DNA from 2 places in the Levilactobacillus zymae genome. Region 2 is predicted to be linked to the other one. Evidence: predicted binding sites of a transcription regulator. Region 2 holds the regulator's gene; the other holds the start of a gene.
What was found. Region 2 encodes HrcA, which represses chaperone genes, less so after heat shock. Its sites were predicted from a motif close to TTAGCACTCNNNNNNNNNGAGTGCTAA; they were not measured.

Region 1: a site for HrcA is predicted at 3,651-3,677, ahead of groES (co-chaperone GroES). Genes of this name have one in related genera too.

Annotation. Positions count from the first base shown of each region.
Region 1 covers NZ_JAVLAS010000001.1:986,585-993,258, forward strand. The annotation lists gene tsaD (tRNA (adenosine(37)-N6)-threonylcarbamoyltransferase complex transferase subunit TsaD) at 1-12, shown strand, start outside; gene RI501_RS04445 (ABC-F family ATP-binding cassette domain-containing protein) at 97-2,049, opposite strand; gene RI501_RS04450 (redox-sensing transcriptional repressor Rex) at 2,415-3,053, shown strand; gene groES (co-chaperone GroES) at 3,725-4,009, shown strand; gene groL (chaperonin GroEL) at 4,076-5,701, shown strand; gene RI501_RS04465 (APC family permease) at 6,146-6,674, shown strand, end outside.
Region 2 covers NZ_JAVLAS010000001.1:1,443,537-1,450,210, reverse strand. The annotation lists gene dnaK (molecular chaperone DnaK) at 1-1,865, opposite strand, end outside; gene grpE (nucleotide exchange factor GrpE) at 1,900-2,505, opposite strand; gene hrcA (heat-inducible transcriptional repressor HrcA) at 2,527-3,564, opposite strand; gene ribF (riboflavin biosynthesis protein RibF) at 3,839-4,792, opposite strand; gene truB (tRNA pseudouridine(55) synthase TruB) at 4,816-5,733, opposite strand; gene rbfA (30S ribosome-binding factor RbfA) at 5,807-6,163, opposite strand; gene infB (translation initiation factor IF-2) at 6,185-6,674, opposite strand, start outside.

The DNA.
Region 1 (6,674 bases), 460 kb from region 2:
GCGGCGAAGTAAGTTTAAGTTAAAATAGGTACTAAAAAAGGTCAGCCCCTCGCGAGAACTACTCTCGGGAGGGGTTGACCTTTTTGGCGTTAAGGATTAATCGGTAAAGTCTTCGAGTTCTAAGCTTTTATTGGTCCAGTCGTCTTCGACGGTGTTGAGTTCCTGGTTGGTGGCGTCCAACTGTTGCTGCAGGTCTCCCAGTTTCTCGACGTCGTTAAAGTAGTCGGGCTGACTCATGGTTTTTTCGATATCGGCCTTTTGGGCTTCCAATTTGGCCATCTGTGCTTCGAGGGCGTCGACCTGTCGGGATAGCTTGCGTTTGACTTTTTGGTGTTCTTTTTGTTGCTGGTAGTCGACCTGCGTTTGCTTGGGTGCGGCGACCGTGGGGTGGGCCGCTTCGGCTTCGGCGGCTTCTTTGGCCGCGTAAGCGTCCTGCTCGGCCTTTTTGTCCACGTAGTAGTCGTAGTTCCCCAGGTAACGGGTCGTCCCGTCTGGACTCAGTTCGATGACCTGGTTGGCCACCTGGTTGATGAAGTACCGGTCGTGAGAGACGAACAGGATGGTGCCGTCAAATTCGTTTAAAGCCGTTTCCAAAACCTCGCGGCTGTCGATGTCCAAGTGGTTGGTGGGTTCGTCGAGCATCAAGAAGTTGTCGTGACGCAGGGCCAGCTTAGTCAAAAGTAACCGAGCTTTTTCGCCCCCACTTAGGCTGTGAACGGTCTTGTCGACGTCGGCGCCGGTAAACAGGAAGCTACCCAGGATCGAGCGGATATCGCCCTCGGGTGTCGTGGGGTGGTCGTCCCAAAGCTCGTGCAAAACGGTCTTCTTGTCGTGCAAGTTGGCCTGGTCCTGGTCGTAGTAACCGGTGTCCACGCCGGTACCGAAGATGATCTGGCCCTTGAGTGCCGGAATCTTCCCGAGAATCGTTTTGAGTAGGGTGGATTTGCCCACCCCGTTAGGCCCCACGATGGCGATGGCCTGGTGTTTCTTGATGTCGAGGTTGATGGGCGAGCACAAGGTCTGGCCGTCGTACCCGACCGCGGCGTTGACCACGTCGAGGACCACGTTGCCGCTTTGACGGTGGGGCCGAAAGGTGAAGCGGGCAACCTTCTCGTCCCCTTCGGGTTTATCCAGCCGGTCCATTTTCTCCAATTGTTTGCGCCGCGCTTGGGCCCGTTTAGTAGTGGAAGCACGGACAATGTTGCGGTTGACAAAGTCTTCAAGTTTCGAGATTTCGGTCTGCTGCTTGTCGTATTCCTTCCATTCCTGTTGGAGTCGTTGGGCCTTTTCGTCGATGAAGTGCGAATAATTTCCCGGGTAATGATGGAGACTGCCACGGGCCATATCGTAGACTTCGGTGGCCACGTGGTCCAGAAAGTAACGGTCATGGGAAACCACGAGCAAGGCTCCCGGATAGCCTTGGAGGTAACCTTCTAGCCAGGTCAGCGTCTCGACGTCTAAGTGGTTGGTGGGTTCGTCCAGGATGAGGAGATCGGGTTTTTCCAGCAGGCGTTTGGCCAAGGCCAGTTGCGTGCGTTGGCCCCCGGAGAGTTCGCTGATGGGTTTATCGTAGAATTCCTCGCCAAATTCAAATCCGTGCAACACGCCGCGAATTTCGGCTTGATAACCGTAGCCGTTCTGATCACTAAAGTCCTGTTGGAGTTGATCGTAGGTTTTGGTGATCTGGTCGAACTGTTCGGTGTCGGCAATCACGCTGGGATCACTCATTTGGGCTTCCAGGTCGTGAATCTTGCGTTCCATGGCGCGCTGCTTGGCAAAGACGGTGAGCATTTCGTCCCAGACCGATTTATCGGAATTTAGTCCCGCATTTTGGGCTTGATACCCCACGGTCAGGCCCCGTTTACGGGTAATTTGACCTTCGTCGGGGGTGGTTTCCCCGGCAATCATTTTAATCAGGGTGGATTTACCAGCCCCGTTGCGCCCGACTAAGGCGACCCGTCCGTGTTCGGCGACGTCGAGATTGACATCGTGGAAGAGGACGGTGGCCCCGAAACGCCGGGTCACTTGTTGGACTTGTAAGAGAATCACAAAACCAACCTCCTTTACGCAATTTGCGGTTATTAATACTCTACATTTTAGCATATTGTGCAGTTAAGCCGAAATATTGTCAGGTTAATTGCCCGCATTTTCCCATCGTGTCGCCCCTGAACGGCTCAGTAAATAAAAAATTGCGTTTTGGATGACTTTGTGAAATAATTTAAAGCGCTGCTCACCGATGCAGATTGTGAAAGCTGATAATAATTATTTGCAATTTCTTTCACAAGATTAGCTGATATGCTATAATCTATAGGAAATGAGGTTTCACAATTGTCGAATAAGTTAAGCCTATAAGTCGTGGGGACTGATGTGGTTTTAGCGATGACCGGCAATAATTGATTAGGAGGTAACATGCTTTGACAGAACAAAAAATTCCACGCGCGACGGCGAAACGATTGCCGATTTATTATCGCTACTTAAACATCCTACTAGATGCCGATAAAACGCGGGTCTCTTCGACGGAGCTTTCTGAAGCCGTAAAGGTCGACTCGGCCACCATTCGGCGGGACTTTTCCTACTTCGGCGCCCTAGGAAAGCGGGGTTACGGCTACGACGTTGAAAGCCTGATTAAGTTCTTCCGCAAGATTTTAAATCAGGACCGGCTGACCAACGTGGCGTTGATCGGGGTCGGAAATATGGGTCACGCGTTGTTGAACTTTAACTTTCACCAAGATAGCAACGTACGGATTAGTGCGGCGTTCGATATTAACGAGGATATTGCGAACACGATCCAAAGCGGGGTTCCAATTTATCCGATGACGGATTTACGGACGCAACTGGAAGAGCAACAAATCCAAGTGGCCATCTTGACGGTCCCATCGGACGTGGCCCAAGAGGTCACAAACGAAGCGGTCGCGGGGGGCATCAAGGGAATCTTGAACTTCACGCCGCTACGCATCACGGTACCTAAGGGCGTGCGGGTCCAAAACGTGGATCTGACCAACGAATTACAAACCTTGATTTACTTCTTGGAACATTACAATCACAAAGATTAAACAAGAGTCGTAGTCTGAAAGGATTACGGCTTTTTTTGTATAAGAGTGCGTCCAGGGGCGGTCAGCGGGCGAGCATTAACGTCATTTCGGTGATTAGCCTGGGCTTGGCTAATTGCCGAAATGGGGTTAAGCGGAACCCGTTGCCCCTGGTAAGCACGTTTCAGCGGCCGCAGATGGCGATAATTTTAAGGCAAAAATCCAGCACCTGTTAATGACAACGCACTTGGCTAATCGGGGTTAAGCGGAACCGGCTGCCCGTCAGTCGCACGTTTCAGCAGCCGCAGATGGCGATAGTTTCAGGACAAAAATCCAGCACCTGTTAATGGCAACGCACTTGGCTAATCGGGTTTAAGCGGAACCCGTTGCCCCTGGTAAGCACGTTTCGGCGATGGCGCAGTGTAAGCGAGAATTTTCCAGCTGAATTAGACTGAAGGTCTAGGGAAAGGTAAGCAAAACCTTAAGTTTCTCAGATTCCGGGTGAAATAAGTGGGGACGTTGCCGGAGTTTAGGTAGAATAGGGACAAATTAGCACTCACCAAGAAAGTTTGCCAAATTCCTTGATTTTTAAAACAAAAAATCATATATTAGAAACTGTGATTAGCACTTATGTTAGTCAAGTGCTAATAGTGCTAAAACTAAAGTTAATTAGTCAGTTTATTGGAGGGATTCAAGTGTTAAAACCATTAGGAGACCGCGTCATTTTAGACCAACCACAAGAACAAGAAGAAACGGTTGGCGGCATTGTGTTAGCAAGTAATGCCCAGGAAAAGCCTCAAACGGCCAACGTCGTTGCAGTCGGTGACGGCCGGGTGTTGGACAATGGCGAAAAGGTTGCGCCAAGCGTCAAGGTTGGCGACAAGGTTTTGTTTGACAAGTATTCCGGTACTGAAGTGAAGTACCAAGACAAGACTTACCTTGTTTTACACGAAAAGGACTTAGTTGCGATTATCGACTAATTCTTTCCCAACGATTGATCCAAAAACTCATTTTTAAAAAAATTTTGTATGAGGTGAACTAGAATAATGGCTAAAGAATTGAAGTTTTCTGAAGATGCACGTAGCGCAATGTTAGCCGGTGTTGACAAGTTAGCCGACACGGTGAAGACCACCTTAGGACCTAAGGGACGTAACGTTGTTTTGGAACAAAGTTACGGTAACCCAACCATCACGAACGATGGGGTGACGATTGCGAAGTCGATCGAATTAGAAGACCACTTTGAAAACATGGGCGCTAAGCTGGTTTCCGAAGTTGCTTCCAAGACCAACGACATCGCTGGTGATGGGACCACGACCGCAACGGTTCTGACCCAAGCCATCGTGAACGAAGGAATGAAGAACGTCACTGCCGGTGCTAACCCAGTTGGTATCCGTCGGGGGATTGAGAAGGCGACGGCTGCCGCAGTTGATGGGTTACACAAGATGTCCCATGACGTGAAGACCAAGGACGATATCGCCCAAATCGCTTCTATTTCTTCTGCTAGCAAAGAAACGGGTTCGCTGATTGCGGATGCCATGGAAAAGGTTGGTAACGACGGGGTCATCACCATTGAAGAATCCCGTGGGGTGGACACCAGCTTGGACGTGGTTGAAGGAATGCAATTCGACCGTGGCTACATGTCACAATACATGGTCACCGACAACGACAAGATGGAAGCTAACTTGGACAACCCATACATCTTGATTACCGACAAGAAGATTGCCAACATTCAAGATATCTTACCATTATTACAATCCGTGGTTGAACAAAGTCGTTCCCTGTTGATCATTGCCGATGACATTACCGGTGAAGCTTTACCAACCTTGGTTCTGAACAAGATGCGGGGAACCTTCAACGTGGTTGCCGTTAAGGCCCCAGGCTTTGGTGACCGGCGGAAGGCTCAACTTCAAGACATCGCCGTTCTGACTGGCGGGACTGTCATTACCGATGACTTAGGTCTGAACTTGAAGGACACGACCATCGATCAATTAGGTCAAGCCCAAAAGGTCAACGTTACCAAGGACAACACCACCATCGTGGAAGGTTCTGGTACCAAGGACCAAATCGCTGCTCGGGTTGAAGAAATCAAGGGTCAAATCGCTGACACGACTTCTGACTTCGACCGTGACAAGCTGAAGGAACGTTTGGCTAAGTTGGCCGGCGGTGTTGCTGTGGTTCGGGTCGGTGCTGCTACCGAAACCGAATTGAAGGAACGTAAGTACCGGATTGAAGATGCCTTGAACGCGACCCGTGCCGCCGTTGAAGAAGGCTTCGTTGCCGGTGGTGGGACTGCTTTGATCAACGTGATCAAGGATGTTGCTGCCGTGAAGGCTGAAGGCGACGAACAGACCGGGGTTAACATCGTGCTGCGCGCGTTGGAAGAACCCGTTCGTCAAATCGCCACGAACGCCGGGGTCGAAGGCTCCGTTGTGGTTGAACACTTGAAGGGTGAAAAGCCAGGTGTTGGTTACAACGCTGCCGATGACAAGTACGAAGACATGGTTGCTGCCGGGATTACCGACCCAACCAAGGTTACCCGTTCTGCTCTGCAAAACGCGGCCTCCGTTTCCGCCTTGTTGTTGACCACTGAAGCCGTTGTCGCTGAAAAGCCAGAAAAGAACCCAGCACCAGCTGCCCCAGCCGCACAACCCGGCATGGGCGGTATGATGTAAAACCGTTCTTAACGCATAACAATGTGTCACAGACACCCTCGTCATTGGCGGGGGTGTTTTTGTGTGCCGTGAGAACGTGGGTACGGAATTGCCGATAATTTAAATGATTATAACGGCAGATAGTTCGGCCTAAGCACCGTCGGTTAACCGGCGAGGTTGCGCGAATCCGTGAGATAATTAAGCGGAAATTTAGTTAGTGCGGAGTCACGATTAGCCTTACGGGGACGGGGGATAACGGCATTGCTTTTTATGAGAGCGCTTTATTTTTTCGGTTGGCAAAATGGGTCCCAAAATTGCAGCTTGCTTACGCTAAGAATTGTGGTAATGTTGAGCTAGAAGTAGTAGAATGACGTTTGCATTCGCAAAAGCGAGTGGTGTTGAATAGCCCGGCCAATGACCGGATTTTCGAATTATTATTTTCGTGGAGATAAGGAGTAAATAGTCATGTGGCATTATTTAAAGCGGGTTTTGATTGGAAAACCCCTCAAGACCATGGACGAAGGCGGTCAGGCGCTCACTAAGTTTAAAGCCTTAGCGTTGCTATCCTCTGATGCCTTATCCTCCGTGGCTTATGGTACTGAGCAAATTACCACAGTCCTAATTACTTTATCCGCTGCAGCCTTGATGTATCAGTTATGGATTGCTGCGTTGGTTTTAGTTCTGTTATTTGCGATCACGCTTTCTTACCAGCAAATTATTCATGCTTACCCGTCCGGTGGAGGGGCCTATGCGGTCGCTAGCACCAATTGGGGGCAATCGGCTGGTTTGGTCGCTGGTGGTTCGCTACTGGTTGATTACATGTTAACGGTGGCCGTATCAACCACTTCCGGGACCGAGGCGATTACGTCGGCGATCCCTGCGTTATATCCGTATTCAGTTTTAATCTCAGTGTTAATTGTTATTGGGATTATGCTGTTGAACTTGCGGGGGATGCGGGAATCGGCGGCCTTTCTGACCGTGCCGGTCTACTTCT
Region 2 (6,674 bases):
TGAACTTCATGGAAGTCACCGTCAACGGTATTATCATCCTTACCACCATTGTTCGTCGTGTCGTTACCTTGAGCACCTTGGGCCCCAGTAGCGCCGGCCGCACCAGCGGCCCCGCCCTGAGCATTTTGGGCTTGTTGATACAACTTCACGGAGAGGTCTTGGATAATCTTAGTTAAGTCATCCTTCTTGGTCTTCATATCATCCAGGTTGTTGGCTTCTTGGGCCTTCTTCAAAGCATCCCGTGCGTCTTCAGCCTTCTTGATTTCATCGTCGGAAACCTTGCCCTTAACTTCCTTTAAGGTCTTATCGGTCTGGAAGAGGAGTTGGTCGACTTCGTTCTTGGTGTCGACTTCTTCCTTACGTTGCTTATCGGCCGCTTCGTTTTCCTTAGCTTCCTTCATCATCTTTTCGATTTCGTCGTCGGACAGACCGTCGGAACTCTTGATGGTGATCTTTTGTTCCTTGTTGGTCCCCATGTCCTTAGCCGAAACGTTAACGATCCCGTTCTTATCGATATCGAAGGTCACTTGGATTTGAGGAACCCCACGTGGGGCGGCTGGAATGTCCGTCAGCTGGAAGTTCCCTAACGTCTTGTTGTCAGCAGCCATTGGCCGTTCACCTTGCAAGACGTGGATATCAACGGCCGGTTGGTTATCAGCCGCCGTAGAGAAGACTTGAGACTTGCTCGTTGGAATGGTCGTGTTGCGATCAATCAGCTTAGTGAAGACGCCACCCATGGTTTCAATCCCTAAGGATAATGGGGTAACATCCAACAGCACAACGTCCTTCACGTCACCGGTAATGACCCCACCTTGAACGGCAGCCCCTAAGGCCACGGCTTCGTCTGGGTTGATAGAGTGACTTGGTTCCTTACCCGTCCACTTTTGAACGGCTTCTTGAACGGCTGGAATCCGGGTGGACCCACCGTTTAAGATGACCACGTTGATATCGGAAGCTTGTAAGTCGGCATCCTTCAAGGCGTTTTCCACTGGAATCCGCGTCTTTTCAACCAAGTCAGCGGTCAATTCATTGAACTTAGCCCGCGTTAAGGACTTTTCCAAGTGCAGTGGGCCGTTAGCGCCGGCAGAAATAAATGGCAAGCTAATGGAAGCTTCCGTCACTCCGGAGAGGTCCTTCTTAGCCTTTTCAGCCGCATCCTTCAACCGTTGTAAGGCCATCTTGTCCTTGGACAAGTCAACACCATTTTCATCCTTGAAGCCGGCAATTAACCAGTCCATGATCTTTTGGTCAAAGTCATCCCCACCTAAATGGGTATCCCCGTTAGTGGACAGAACGTCAAAGACACCGTCCCCTAAGTCCAGGATGGAGACATCAAACGTCCCCCCACCTAAGTCGTAGACCATGATCTTTTCGTCTTTATCTTGCTTGTCCAAGCCGTAAGCTAAGGCCGCAGCGGTTGGTTCGTTGATGATCCGCTTAACGTCCAAGCCCGCAATCTTCCCGGCATCCTTCGTGGCTTGCCGTTGAGCATCGTTGAAGTAGGCGGGTACCGTAATCACGGCTTGCGAAACCGTATCACCAATGTAGTCTTCAGCAAACGACTTCAAGTGTTGCAAAATCATCGCGGAGATTTGTTCTGGCGTGTAGTCCTTGCCGTCCACACTAACCTTGTAGCCGGCTTCACCCATGTGACTCTTAATGGATGAAATCGTGTTCGGGTTGGTAATGGCTTGACGCTTGGCCACTTCACCCACTTGGGTTTCCCCATCTTTAAAGGCCACAACGGATGGCGTCGTCCGGGCGCCTTCCTTGTTGGCAATAATCTTTGGTGTACTACCTTCCAAAACGGCAACGGCGGAGTTCGTCGTCCCTAAGTCAATCCCAATAATTTTGTTGCTTGCCATCAAAAATTCCCTCTTTTACTGTTAGATTTTTAATTTATTGTGCAACAACCACCATGGCCGGTCGTAATACCCGGTCCTTTAACTGATACCCCTTTTGGAGCACCTGAACCACCGTTTCAGCCGGTTGGTCATCACTGGCCGGAACCGTCTGAACGGCCTGGTGTAAGGTCGGATCAAACTTTTGACCCAACGCAACCACTTCAGTCACATGGTTGCGCTTCAGGGCATCTTCCAAGTGATCGTAGGTCATCTGAACACCCTTCTTCAACCCCGTTGCCGCTTCGTCCTTAGCTTCAACGGCCAGCGCCCGTTCCAGGTTATCAATCACCGGTAAGATATCCTTAGCCAACTGTTGACCATCGTACTTGATCAACGTCGCCTGTTCTTTTTGGAACCGCGTTTGCATATTTTGAATCTCGGCTTCGGCCCGGAGGTACTTGTCCTCCATGGCAGAAGACTTCTGCTTCAGCTCCGCTAACTCGGCTGCCTGAGGATCCGGCTTGGTGGCCTGTTTTTCAGCCTTAGTGGTTGGTTGCTCAGCGGCGCTCGACGCTGAGGTCTTCACGTCCGCTGCTGGTTGATCTGGTGTTGCCTGCTGGACTTGTTTAGCGTCAGCAGATTTCGGTTGCTTATCAGCCACGAATGAACCCCTTCCTTTCTGTTACTCGTCGTAATAACGATAATAATCGAGTAGTTTTTTCGCGAGCTCTTCACGAAACGCGCCAACCAGACCTAACATTCGCGAATATGGCATTCGCGTAGGTCCTAAAATGGCGATCATTCCGCGACCGTGCTGATTAACGTCGTAGGTTGCCGTAATCAAACTATAATTACGCAATGCGTCGTTAGTCATTTCGTTACCAATCTGCACGGAAATGTTATCCCGTGGCTGACCCAAGACGTTGGCGATATCATCCGTCTTATCAATCAACGAATACAACGCCTTTAAAGAATCAACGTCACTATCCTGTGAGAAGTTCAACAGGTTCAAGCGACCGCCCACGTAGAAACGCTCCTGCGCCGCCCGAGTCAAGACATCCCCAAAGATATCCAAGAATCCCTGCGGACTTTGCAGGTAATGCGTAATCTTCGCGGGAATGTCGGTCCGTAACTTCTGCAACACTTCCGGTAAGGTCAACCCGACTAACTGATCGTTAATCAAGCGGACAACGGCTTCCAACTGCTCACCTGTCACCGCTTCGGTCACATCAAACGTTTGATTTTCCACGTCCCCACTATCGGTAACTAAAATCGCCATGACTTGCCGGTGGCCTAAGGGGACCAACCGAAAGCCACTTAACCGACTATCCTTGAGTTCTGGCTTTAAGGTAAAGGCCGTGTAGCTGGTCAAATTCGATAAAATGGTGGCCGATTGGGAGATAATCTCATCAATCTTATGGAAGTCACCGCCCAGTGACGATTGGATCATGCTCAAGTCATTAGGCCGCAACGGGTCTGGCTTAACCAAATGATCCACGTAGTAGCGATAACCTTCGACGGACGGAATCCGCCCAGAAGACGAGTGGGTCTTCCGAATCAACCCTTGGTCTTCCAAGGCCGCCATTTCATTACGAATCGTGGCCGAACTGACGTGGATGGGTAACTGCTTAGCTAGTGCCTTGGATCCCACCGGAACACCACTGTTGGTGAAATCACGGACAATGGCTCGCAGAATCATCATCTGTCTTTCTGACAGCATCACAATCACCCCTTTTTTAGCACTCAATCTTCCAAGTGCTAAGACACATATATAATGTAGCAAAATCGCGTTTTTAAGTCAAGAAATCCAGCAAGAAATTTAGCAATCTCTTAGGTTAAGTGCTAATTTTTTAATTTACGGCCCGATTTAACCCGGCAAACCAGGGAATCCGGTCTTTCCGTTAAGCGGCTAACGCTTAAGTTTCCCCACCAGACCGTTAGTTTAGCACAGCAAAATGGCCAACCCTAATCATTCATCAGGGTTGGCCATCAGTCTATTCGTGGCGCGCCACCTGGGCAAAGTACGCGCGGGTATCCGCCTCATCTTGGGCTAATTGCGCCACCAGGCCGTCCGCATTGTCGAATTTTACCTCACCGCGTAATCGGTGGTGCCATTCAACGGCTACGGACTCGCCGTAAAGGTTGCCGTGAAAATCCAATAAATTCATTTCCACAGTAATGGGGCGATGCTCCCCAAAGGTCACATTGCGCCCAACCGAGATCATCCCGGGATACCAGATGGCCCCGACCTTCAGCCGAGCCGTGTAAACGCCAATTCCCGGGAGCCATTGATTCTCCGGGACTAAGACGTTAGCCGTTGGGTACCCAATGGTCCGCCCCCGGGCTTCTCCGTGCACCACTAAGCCCGTGGTGCGATAAGGATAGCCCAACAGCTGGTTCACCAGATCAACTTGACCCGCCTTCATGGCTGCCCGAATTCGTGACGAACTAACTTTACCGTTTGCTAGCGTTTCGGCCGGCACCGTCTCCACAGCAAACCGTCCCTGCGCATATTCGGGGAGCCGGTCCATGATCGCCACGTCCTTGGGGCCATAGGTGTGATCAAACCCCGCGACCGCTACAACCGTGTGGAACGGCACCAGGTAGTGATCCACAAATTCTTGCGGCGTCTGCGCGGCGAATTCACCGGTATAGTTCACCCAAAAAACCCGCTCAACTCCCAACCGTTCTAACTGCCGCAATTTACGTGGTTCTGGGCTCAAATATTTACGGTCGTCGTTAGTCAACGGTCGGTAAACCAGCGCCGGATGATGGTCGTACGTCAATACGGCTAGCTTGACGCCCCGCTTTTGGGCCAGAACCTTCGCGCGATTAATCACGGCCTGGTGGCCCAAGTGCACGCCATCAAAGAATCCCATGGCTAAGACCACTGGATCTGCGGGAATTTTCCGGGGATCCAATGGATGATGTATTCGAATAACTTCCATAAACGGCTATTCACTCCTTCACTTTACTCCACCGTAAACATCTTCAACGGCTTATATTGTTGTTTAGTGGCCGACCATTGGTAGAGACACTTAGTGGCCCCTTGGTAAGTCAACGCAACGGTAGGAACGATACTGGGGTCCGTTTCAATTTCAGCGGGACTCAAAAACACCCCGTTTTTAACTAACCCCCAAAGCTTCTCGGACAACGCCACGTGCGGGTAATCCTGCAAAGCGTAGTCGATCGGTCGTAAAACCGTGGCCAGGTCATCTTGGGCCACGGCGGTTGCGACCTGCTCTAAGGTCACCGCCTGATCCAGGGTAAACCCACCGCTCTTAAGTCGCGTTAGCGAGGCCATCACGGCCGGAACGCCTAGTTTCTTTCCTAGGTCCACCGCTAGTGTCCGGACGTAGGTTCCCTTGGAGCAGCTGACCTCAAAGTCAATGGTCTGGGTTCCAGCTTGCGCATCAAAGGTTCCCGCGTCCCGCAATGTGAAGGCCGTTACCGTGATGGTCCGCGTCGGCCGTTCCACGGTTTCGCCCGCCCGTGCATACTCGTAAAGCTTCCGTCCCCGGACCTTAACCGCCGAATACATGGGCGGCGTCTGCTGGATGGTTCCCGTTAACTGGGCCGCCGCAGCTTGTAGGTCAGTCAGTGAGAACGGCTGGGACAACACCTGTCGGGCCACTTCATCACCTTCGAGATCCTCGGTGGTGGTCGCTAGACCCAACGTGACTTGGCCCCGGTAAACCTTCCCCGACGCCATCAGGTACGGAACAACCTTGGTCGCCGACCCGATGCAAATGGGTAAAACACCGTCAACCCCGGGATCTAGCGTCCCACTGTGGCCGACCTTCTTGGTATGCAAAATGTGTCGGAGCTTCGCGACACAGTCAAAACTTGTGAGGCCCCGTTCCTTATACAGGGGGATAATTCCGTTCACTTTCAGTCCTCCATTTCAAAAAGAGGACGCTGATCTGTGCTGATCAGCGTCCTCAAGTTCTCAACTACCCGGCTTACGCGTGGTCTTGGTGGTGGAGATCATTTAGCAGTTCATCGATCCGGCTACCGTATTGCACAGACTTATCCTGTTCGAAGAAGAGTTCCGGCGTCTTGTAAATACTCAACCGTGACCCTAGTTCGGAACGAATCAGTCCCGTGGCCTTCTTCAAGCCCTGTGCCGTCTTCTCAGCGGACGAGGCCTTATCCGATAAAATGCTGTAATAGATGGTGGCTTCTTGCAAGTCACCCGTAACTTCCACACCCGTAACGGTAACGCCTTCGACGCGAGGGTCGCGGACCCGTTTTAACAGAATGTCCGTGACCTCACGCTGGATCTCTTGTTCCAAGCGACCAACTCGATATTGTGCCATTTTACGTTGTGCCTCCGTTCTTTATTTAACCGGAACTTCTTTCATGACATAGGCTTCAATCACATCGTCAACCTTGATGTCGTTGTAGTTTTCAATGGTTAATCCTAATTCAAAGCCCTGCTTAACTTCCTTAACGTCGTCCTTGAAGCGCTTTAAGCTTCCCAGCTTACCTTCATAGATCACGACGCCATCTCTGATCAGCCGAACGTCACTGTCGGACGTAATCTTACCGGCAGTGACCATCCCACCGGCAATCGTCCCGACTTTGGAAGCGTGATAGATTTGCCGAATTTCAACTTGGCCAATCACTTGTTCTTCGTAGACCGGTTCCAACATCCCCTTCATCGCCGCTTCGATTTCATCGATGGCGTTGTAGATGACGTTGTGCAGGCGAATGTCGACCTTGTCACTATCAGCTTGAGAACGCGCTTGTGGCGTTGGCCGCACGTTGAACCCGATGATGATCGCATTGGACGCTTCCGCCAAGGTCACATCACTTTCGTTGATGGCC